3 regions of the Micromonospora xinjiangensis genome follow, and region 1 is predicted to be linked to each of the others. Evidence: riboswitches for the same ligand, from Rfam matches in the RefSeq annotation. Region 1 holds a riboswitch; each other region holds the start of a gene.

Region 1 (3,270 bases):
CGTCGAGCAGCTGCTCCAGCTTGGCCAGGTCGCCGTACGTCTCGGCCCGGGCCATCGGCGGCACCAGGTGGTCGACGACCACGGCGTGCGCCCGGCGCTTGGCCTGCGTGCCCTCACCGGGGTCGTTGACGATGAACGGGTAGACCAGCGGCAGGTCACCGAGGACGGCGTCCGGGGCGCAGTCGGCGGCGAGGCCGAGGCCCTTGCCGGGCAACCACTCCAGCGTCCCGTGCTTGCCGAGGTGCACCACCGCGTCGGCGCCGAACCCACCGTCGGCGGGCGGGGCGGCGAGCCACCGGTACGCGGCCAGGTAGTGGTGGCTGGGTGGCAGGTCGGGGTCGTGGTAGATGGCGATGGGGTTCTCGCCGAAGCCGCGCGGCGGCTGGATGAGCAGCACCACGTTGCCGAACCGCAGGCCGGCCAGCACGATGTCGCCGCCGTCGGTGTAGAGCTCGCCGGGCGGCTCGCCCCAGTGGGCGCGCATCCGCTCGCGCAGCGGTGCGGGCACCTGCGCGAACCAGCGCCGGTAGACCTGGCCGGGCACCCGCGCCTCGGCGGCGGCGAGCTGCTCCGGGGTGAGCCACTCGACGTCGTGGCCACCGGCGGCGATCAGCGCGTGGATCAGCGCGTCCCCGTCGTCCGGCGGCGGCGCGTCGCCCAGGTCGTAGCCGGCGTCCGCGAGCGCGGCGAGCAGCCGCACCGCCGAGGCGGGGGTGTCCAGGCCGACGGCGTTGCCGACCCGGGAGTGCTTCGTCGGGTACGAGCTGAGCACGATCGCGAGCCGCTTCTCGGCGTTCGGCAGGCGCCGCAGCCGGGCCTGGCGCACCGCGATGCCGGCGACGCGGGCGGCGCGCTCCGGGTCGGCCGCGTAGACGGAGAGGCCGTCGCTGTCGATCTGCTTGAACGAGAACGGCACCGTGATGATCCGGCCGTCGAACTCGGGGACGGCCACCTGCATGGCGGCGTCCAGCGGGGTGAGGCCCGCGTCCGAGCCGGCCCACTGCTCGCGGGTGCTGGTCAGCAGGAGCGCCTGGATCACGGGCACGTCGAGCGAGGCCAGCGCGCCGACGTCCCAGGCGTCCTCGTCGCCGCCCGCGGACGCGTCGGCAGCCACCGCGCCGCCGGCCGCGAGCACCGTGACCAGCAACGCGTCGCAGCGGGAGAGCAGCTCCATGGGGCCGGCGTCGGCGGCCAGGCCACGCAACGATCCACAGTAGACGGGCAGCGGGTCGCCGCCGGCCGCCGTCACCGCGTCGGCGAGGGTGTCGACGAAGGCCGTGTTCCCGGCGAGCGCGTGCGCCCGGTAGAAGACGATGCCGACCGTGGGCCGCCGCGGGTCCGCCGTCGCGGCCGCCGGCCGCTCACCGTGCACGCCGTACGCCGGGGTGGGGGCGGGCGGGGCGAAGCCCTCGCCGGTGAGCAGCACCGTGTCGGAGAGGAACCGGGCCAGCTGGGCGAGGTTCTCCGGGCCACCCTCGACGAGGTACGCCAGCGCCTGCGTGGCCACCCCGACGGGCACGGTGGACGCCGCCATCAGCTCCGCGTCCGGCGTGGGCTCGCCGCTCAGCACGACCGTCGGCACGCCGGAGGCGAGCACGGTGGCGAGCCCGTCCGGCCACGCCGGCCGGCCGCCCAGCAGGCGTACGACGGCGACGTCCACGCCGTCGAGCAGCGCGGGCACGGCGTCGGCGTCGAGGCGGACCGGGTTCGCCAGCCGGTAGTCGGCACCGCTGGCCCGGGCGGCCAGCAGGTCGGTGTCGGAGGTGGAGAGCAGCAGGGTACGCACGGGGTGGCTCCGGGAGGTGACGCCCGGGTCGCCGCACGGGCGGCCGGGCGGAAGGGGGCGGGTGGCGCGGGCCTCGGCAGAGGCGACCGTCACCGGGGCGGAGCCGACGCGTCGGCCGCGACCCCGGCGCCGGCCGGTCGGCGCGGGGTCAGCGGGTGCGGCCGGGCCCGACGCCGGTCGGAGGTCCGAAGTGGCCGGTCGGGGTGCTGGTGCGGGAAGCGCGGCGGGGGGCGCTGGTGAGCGCGGGCCGGTCGCGGCGATCGCCGGCGGCAGGGTGGACGCGGTGCGTCATCGGGTCCTCCTCGGGTGTCCACGCCCTGGGGTCACATCCCGACGGCCGAAGTATCCTGGCTCCCGGATCGACGCTCACCCCCGGCCTTCCAACCACGCACGCGCGGCCGTGACTCGCGAGGGGGGATCGCTCCCCGGTGACAGTGGCGGGACCGCGCCGGAATCGCACCGGCTTCCTTCACTGCCGTCAGGCCGCGAATGCTGCCACACCCGTCGACCGCGGGTCAACGCGGCCCCGGCCGCGACGACGCTGGTCACGCGGGATCGTCGGTGGCGACCACTAGGATCGACCGCCGGACGATCGAGCGTCCACGAGCGATCCGGAAGGGGCCGGCCATCATTCCCATGCGGTTCCACCATCTCGCCGGCCGCGTCTGGCTCTGCCCCGGTGATCCCGACCCGGCGGCCGTCCAGGCCGGTGTCGCGGTGGTCGTCGACGAGCGCGGCAGTGTGCTGGTCGACGCGGGGCAGAGCCCCGCGCACGCCCGCGAGATCCGGGCGGCGCTGCACGCCGCCGGGCTGCCCGACCCGCGTTGGCTGGTCTACACGCACCACCACTGGGACCACGTCTGGGGCGCCTGCGCCTGGCCGGACGTCGAGATCGTGGGGCACGCCTCCGGCCGGGAGCTGCTGCGGGCCGAGGCGGCCCGGCCGTGGAGCCACCGCTACCTGCGCGAGCAGGTCCACGCCAACCCGCGGCTCGCTCCGAGCTTCCGCGCCCGGGCGTTCGCCGTCGACTCGTGGGACGACTTCGCGGTGCTGCCACCCACCCGGACGTTCACCGACGCGCTCGAGCTACCGGTCGGGGTGGCGCTGCGGCACGTCGGCGGCGGCCACGCTCCCGACTCGACCGTGGTGCTGGTGCCGGACTCCGGCGTCATGCTGCTCGGCGACTGCTTCTACCCGCCCCCGCTCCACCTGCGCCGACCCGACGACGGCCCCGACCTCGCGCTGGTCCGCCGGCTGCTCGACGACGGCTACGACTGGTACGTCTCCAGCCACGGCGAGCCGATGACCCGGGCGCAGGCGCGGGCGGCGGTGGAAGCGGGCTGACGGTCGGGCGCGGGGGCCGGGCCGGGTGGCGAGGGTCAGCGGGCGCGGCGCTCCGGGTGCGCCCGGTTCCAGGCGCGCATCCGCTCCGGGTAGCCCGTGCGGGCCGCCTCGTACAGCGGGACGGCGTGCCGGCGCGCGAG
Region 2 (3,270 bases), 320 kb from region 1:
CAGCTCTCTGATGCCCTGGACGGAGCCCTCGGCGCGCTTGATCGCGGTGCGGATCGGCTCCGTCCACAGCCCGCGCGCCTTGAGCTCCGCCACCAGCGAGGTGTTGACCTGGAGGAACTCGCCGGAGAGTGTCTCGCGCTTGAACAGGTTGGACACCTGTGGCTCGATGCACTCGTAGCAGCCGGCGATCGAGGCGATCGTGGCGGTCGGGGCGATCGCGACGAGCAACGAGTTGCGCAGCCCGTGCGCCGCGACCCGCTCCCGCAGCGCGGTCCACCGCGCCGTCTGGGTGCCCGTCACGCCCCACAGGTCCGGTTGCAACCGGCCGCGGGCCGCCCGCGTCTCGGCGAAGGCGGGGTGCGGGCCGCACCGCTGCGCGAGGTCCGCCGAGGTCTCCAGGGCCGTGAGGTACAGCTCCTCGCTGATCCGGGTGGAGAGTTCCCGGGCGGCCGGCGAGTCGAACGGCAGTCGCAGCGCGAAGAAGACGTCCTGCAACCCCATGAGGCCGAGACCGACCGGTCGCCACCGGGGGTTGCTCGCCGCCGCCTGCGGTGTGGGGTAGTAGTTGATGTCGATCACGCGGTCGAGGAAGGTGACCGCGGTGCGGACGGTGGCGCGCAGCCGTTCCCAGTCGACGCCGCCGTCGGCCAGGTGCGCCGCGAGGTTCACCGAGCCCAGGTTGCACACGGCGGTCTCGGTGTCGCTGGACACCTCGATGATCTCGGTGCACAGGTTGGACAGGTGCACCACGTTGCCCGGCTCGGCGGTCTGGTTGCACAACCGGTTGGACGTGTCCTTGAACGTCATCCACCCGTTGCCGGTCTGCGCGAGGGTCCGCATCATCCGCCCGTACAACTCCCGGGCCGGCACCTGCCGCACGTAGCGGCCCTGCGCCTCGGCCGCCCGGTACGCGGCGTCGAACTCGTCGCCCCACAGGTCCGGCAGCTCGGGCACCTCGTCCGGGTCGAACAGCGACCACATCCCGTCCGTCTCGACCCGGCGCATGAACTCGTCCGGGATCCAGTTGGCCAGGTTCAGGTTGTGCGTGCGTCGCGCCTCCTCGCCGGTGTTGTCCCGCAGCTGGAGGAACTCCTCGACGTCGGGGTGCCACGGCTCCAGGTAGACGCAGGCGGCGCCCTTGCGCCGACCGCCCTGGTTCACCGCGGCCACGCTGGCGTCCAGGGTCCGCAGCCACGGCACGATCCCGTTGGACCGCCCGTTGGTGCCGCGGATCAGCGCCCCACGCGAGCGCACCCGGGAGAACCCGATGCCGATGCCGCCGGCGAACTTCGACAGGTTGGCGACCTGCGCGTACCGCTGGTAGATCGAGTCCAGCTCGTCGCGGGGGGAGTCGACGAGGTAGCAGGAGGACATCTGGGTGTGCCGGGTGCCGGAGTTGAACAGCGTCGGCGAACTCGGCAGGTACGCCAGGCTGGACATCAGCCGGTAGAAGCCGATCGCCTCGTCCGCCGTGCGTGACAGTCCACAGGCCACGCGCAGCAGCCAGTACTGCGGTGTCTCCAGCACGAGCCGGCTCGTCGGGTGCCGCAGCAGGTAGCGGTCGTGGACGGTACGCAGCCCGAAGTACTCGAACCTCAGGTCGTTCGCGGCGTCGACGGCGTCGTCGAGAGCGGCCGCGTGGGCCGCGACGAACGCGGCGGTCCCGTCACCGATCAACCCTTCGGCGTGGCCCTGCCGGATCGCGCTGCTGAACGAGCCGATGCCCTGCCCGCGCACCTCCTCGTCGATGTACGCGGCGAGCAGGCGGGCAGCCAGGCGCGAGTACTGGGGCTCCTCGCCGATGAGTTCGGCGGCCGTCTGTATCGACAGCCGCGCCAGCTCGTCGGCGGTCGCGCCGTCGTACAACCCCCTGATCGTCCGGCTCGCCACCCGCACCGGGTCGACGTCGGCGAGGTCCCCGGTCCACCGCTCGATCGCCCGGACGAGCGTGTCGACGTCGACCGGCTCGGCCGCGCCGTCCCGCTGACGGACGGACACGTGGTGCGGGACGCGGGGACCCGGCGCCACGGTGGCGACGGGACCGACCTCGGTGACTGTCACTTCTCTCTCCTCGCGAGACGAAGACCGGATGGCCTTGGGCGCGCGGGAGCGGACACCGACGGACGCCGCGGTGGCGGCCGTCCGGTGGCGTCGGCCGTCCCGCGCGGCCTCGGACCGTCACACGCCCGGGGACGGGCGTGCGGCGTGCTGGCAGGTCTTCGGACTCGCGGGCGTGACCGGCACGGCCGGTCGCCTACTGGCCGTCGCTTCCCAGGCCCCTGTCGGCCCAGTGCTGATGACGGCGGTCGTTCCCACTCACCGCTGCGGGGCAGTCCCGGATTCCCACCGGGTTCCCTCTTGCCTCGACCACCGGAGGAGGTGGCCGAACCAGCTGCGGTCGACACCATATATGGCTGCACCGGGTGGAGGGCAACACCAGATATCGGGTCGGCGTGTCGGCTTGGTCTCACCATCGAGGGCTGCGCCGGGCCGGTCGGCAAGGCGCTGTCGCCGTCGGCGCACGACGGAAGGGCCGGCGCGCGCCCGAGGCGCACGCCGGCCCTCCGGGCGCCGGGAGGGGGGTCAGCAGTTGCGCAGCTCCGGCGACTGGTTGAGCAGTTGGTCGCGGGTGGAGACGAACCTGCGGTACGTGTCGGAGTCCACGGCCGACGGTCGGAACGCCGCGACCCGGTGGCAGTTCTGGAAGGCGAGCCGCACGCCGAAGTGGCGTTCGAGGCTGCCGCGGATGGCGTCGCTGGCGAGGGCCCGCAGCAGCTGCCCCCGCTCCACCTCGCCGGGGGGCGGCACCACGTTGTCGGCGAAGTCGGCGTCACCGGCCTGCAGATCGGCGACGACCCGGCTCACGGTCTGCCAGGCGTAGGGCAACGAGTCGCGGACGCAGGTGACGAACTCCGCGTCGTCGACGGGGCCGGCCTCGGCGGCCTCCAGCAGGGTGGGTGGCACGGTGAGAGACATAATCCTCCTCCATCTCGCTAACGATTACGATTGTCATTAGCGCTACGCACCGAGCAGACCACGTCACCGCCCGTACCGTCAACAGGGCGCGCGGCGATGGCCGCGATTCCTGCGTCTGCGGCCCGTGCGGCAGGGGCGCCGGTGTCCGGGTCGATTACGGCGAGCGGCCTCGCCTCGCCGGCTTCGGTACGCCCCCCGGCTGACATCCGTCTCATCGATGTGCGAGTCTCTGCTGGACACGCGCCCAGGCACCGGAATGGAGTCGCGGATGGCCGACCTCACCATCCGACCGAT
Region 3 (3,270 bases), on a different contig from region 1:
CCAGGTCGTCTCGGACCACCCGACCATCGCTCGCAAGCTCAGCATCGGCAGCTCGTACGAGGGTCGCGACCTCATGGCGGTGAAGATCTCCGACAACGTCGCCGCCGACGAGAACGAACCGGAGATCCTCTTCAACGCCCAGCAGCACGCCCGTGAGCACCTGACCGTCGAGATGGCGATCTACCTGCTCAACCTCTTCACGGACGGCTACGGCAGCGACTCCCGGATCACCAACATCGTCAACGGCCGGGAGATCTGGATCGTGCCCACGGTCAACCCGGACGGCAGCGAGTACGACATCGCCACCGGGTCCTACCGCTCCTGGCGCAAGAACCGGCAGCCGAACAGCGGATCGTCGTACGTCGGCACCGACCTCAACCGCAACTGGAGCTACCAGTGGGGCTGCTGCGGCGGCTCGTCCGGCTCGACATCGTCGGAGACCTACCGGGGCCCGTCGGCCTTCTCCGCCCCCGAGACGCAGGCGCTGCGCAACTTCGTGAACAGTCGGGTGGTCGGCGGCGTCCAGCAGATCAAGGCCAACATCGACTTCCACACGTACTCGCAGCTCGTGCTCTGGCCCTTCGGCTACACCACCGCCAACACGCCGAGCGGGATGACCGCCGACCAGTACAACACCTTCGCCACCATCGGCCAGCAGATGGCGGCCACCAACGGCTACACCCCCGAGCAGTCCAGCGACCTCTACATCGCCGATGGCACCAGCATCGACTGGATGTGGGCGGCGCACGGCATCTGGGCGTACACCTTCGAGATGTACCCGGGCTCCGCCTCCGGCGGCGGGTTCTACCCGCCCGACGAGGTGATCCCGGCGCAGACCTCCCGCAACCGGGAGGCGGTGCTGATGCTCAGCGAGTACGCCGACTGCCCGTACCGGGCGATCGGCAAGCAGGCGCAGTACTGCGGCGGCGGTGGCGGCACGACGGTGTGGTCGGACACCTTCGAGACCGCGACCGGCTGGACGATCAACCCGTCCGGCACCGACACGGCGACCGCCGGGGCCTGGGAGCGGGGCGCCGCCCAGGCGACCACGTCCAGCGGGGCCAAGCAGCTCACCCCGTACGCCGGCGGCAACGACCTGGTCACCGGGCGGCTGGCCGGCACCGGGGCCGGTGACTACGACCTCGACGGCGGGGTGACCAGCGCGCAGTCGCCCGCGGTGGCGCTGCCGTCGAGCGGCACGCTGACCCTCTCACTGGCCTGGTATCTCGCGCACGGCTCGAACTCCTCGTCGGCCGACTACCTCCGCGTCAGCGTGGTGCACGGCGGCGGCACCACCACGCTGCTCAACCAGGCCGGCGCAGCGGCCAACCGCAACGGCTCCTGGGCGGTCTCGACCCTCAACCTGACCCCGTACGCCGGGCAGACGGTGCGGATCCTCGTGCAGGCGGCGGACGCCTCCGGCGCGAGCCTGGTCGAGGCGGCTGTGGACAACATCACCATCACCGCCTCCTGAGCCGGTGGGGCCCCGTCCCGCCCCCGGCGGGGCCCCACCACGCGGTTCGATCAGGACATACCGGTAACCAGGCACGGGACCGGCGGGGCCGTACCGTCGACCGCCGTCGATCGGCCTCTTGATCAGTCAGCCTCCTGGAGGGGTGCGCTACCGTCTTACCGACCGTTCCACAGCGAAGCCGGTGCGAATCCGGCGCTGTCCCGCAACTGTGATGTCCCGCCGGCCCACCGGCGGTGAACGAGCCAGGTCGCCTGCGGACGGTCGCGACCCGCGCTCTCGAGGAAGGGCGCCTCGCGGACGGGCGCCTGTCCCTGTCGGCGAAGCACCACGCTCCTCGACCGACAGGAGGACCGATGTCCAGACGTACCCCCCGGCTGCTCGCCGCGACCCTCGCGGTCGCCGCGCTCGCCCTCGGCGCCTGCGCCGAGAAGGCCGACGACTCGCCCGCCGCCGGCGGCACCGGCCAGCCCACCGCCGCCTTCCCGGCCACGGTCGGCAACATCACCCTCGACAAGCGCCCCGAGAAGATCGTCTCGCTCTCGCCGAGCGCCACCGAGATGCTGTACGCCATCGGCGCCGGGCCGCAGGTCATCGCGGTCGACGACAACTCCGACTACCCGGCGGAGGCGCCGAAGACGGACCTGTCCGGCTTCCAGCCGAACGCGGAGGCCATCGCCGGCCGCAACCCCGACCTGGTCGTGATCTCGGACGACCGCAACAAGGTGGTCGACCAGCTCGGCAAGCTGAAGATCCCGGTGCTGGTGACCCCCGCGGCGACCACCCTCGACGACACGTACCGGCAGATCACCGACCTGGGCACCCTCACCGGCCATGCCACCGAGGCGGCCGACGTGACCCGGCGGATGCGCGACGACATCACCAAGCTGGTCAAGGACCTGCCGCAGCGGTCGGAGAAGCTCACCTTCTACCACGAGCTGAATCCGCAGCTGTACAGCGCGACCAGCAAGACCTTCATCGGCTCGCTCTACGCGATGGCCGGACTGGAGAACATCGCGGACCCGGCCGACGCCGAGGGCAAGAACGGCGGCTACCCGCAGCTCTCCCAGGAGGTCATCGTCAAGGCCGACCCGGACTTCATCTTCCTGGCCGACACGAAGTGCTGCCAGCAGAGCCCCGACACGGTCAAGGCGCGCAGCGGCTGGTCCGGGCTGACCGCGGTGAAGAACAACCAGGTGGTCGCGCTCGACGACAGCGTCGCCTCGCGCTGGGGGCCGCGCGTGGTGGACCTGCTGCGGGCGATCGTGGACGCGGTCGCCAAGGTGCCCGCGTGACGGACCGCCGCCGGTGACCAGGGTCCTTCCCGTGACCCCCGCGGCGCCGCCCGCCCGGCCGGCCGGGACGCCCTCCGCGTCCCGGCCGGTCGGCCTGCGCCCGATCTGGCTGGCCGCCGGGGTGGCCGCGATGCTCGTCGCGCTGGTGGCCGGGGTGTCGCTCGGCCCGGTCACCCTGCCTCCGGGCAGCGTCGCCGCCGAGCTGCTCAACCTGCTTCCCGGCGTGCACCTGGAGAGCGGGCTCACCGAGCGGGAGATCGCCATCGTGACCGAGCTGCGGCTGCCCCGGGCGGTGCTCGGCCTGCTCGTCGGCGGGACGCTGGCCCTCGCCGGCGGCTGCTACCAGGGCGCGTTCCGCAACCCACTGGCCGACCCCTACCTGCTCGGCGTGGCGCCCGGGGCGGGGCTCGCGGTGACCGCCGTGATCGCCCTCGGCGGCGCCGGTGCCGGCGGTGCCCTCACCGACCTTCCGCTGACCATCCCGCTCGCCGCGTTCGTCGGCTC

The links. Region 1 has a riboswitch for cobalamin ahead of cobN (cobaltochelatase subunit CobN). Riboswitches for the same ligand answer to the same signal wherever they lie in the genome.
Region 2: linked by a shared signal. The riboswitch ahead of SM573_RS23495 (ribonucleoside-diphosphate reductase subunit alpha) and the one ahead of cobN (cobaltochelatase subunit CobN) in region 1 are both predicted to bind cobalamin.
Region 3: linked by a shared signal. The riboswitch ahead of SM573_RS14345 (ABC transporter substrate-binding protein) and the one ahead of cobN (cobaltochelatase subunit CobN) in region 1 are both predicted to bind cobalamin.

Annotation. Positions count from the first base shown of each region.
Region 1 is NZ_JAXCFO010000006.1:123,416-126,685, forward strand. It holds gene cobN (cobaltochelatase subunit CobN) at 1-1,786, opposite strand, end outside; cobalamin riboswitch at 2,105-2,281, opposite strand; gene SM573_RS22075 (MBL fold metallo-hydrolase) at 2,423-3,130, shown strand; gene SM573_RS22080 (hypothetical protein) at 3,166-3,270, opposite strand, start outside.
Region 2 is NZ_JAXCFO010000006.1:447,497-450,766, reverse strand. It holds gene SM573_RS23495 (ribonucleoside-diphosphate reductase subunit alpha) at 1-2,028, opposite strand, end outside; cobalamin riboswitch at 2,208-2,393, opposite strand; gene SM573_RS23490 (SCO5389 family protein) at 2,584-2,976, opposite strand; gene SM573_RS23485 (N-acetyltransferase family protein) at 3,245-3,270, shown strand, end outside.
Region 3 is NZ_JAXCFO010000003.1:517,661-520,930, forward strand. It holds gene SM573_RS14340 (M14 family metallopeptidase) at 1-1,474, shown strand, start outside; cobalamin riboswitch at 1,620-1,747, shown strand; gene SM573_RS14345 (ABC transporter substrate-binding protein) at 1,828-2,766, shown strand; gene SM573_RS14350 (FecCD family ABC transporter permease) at 2,897-3,270, shown strand, end outside.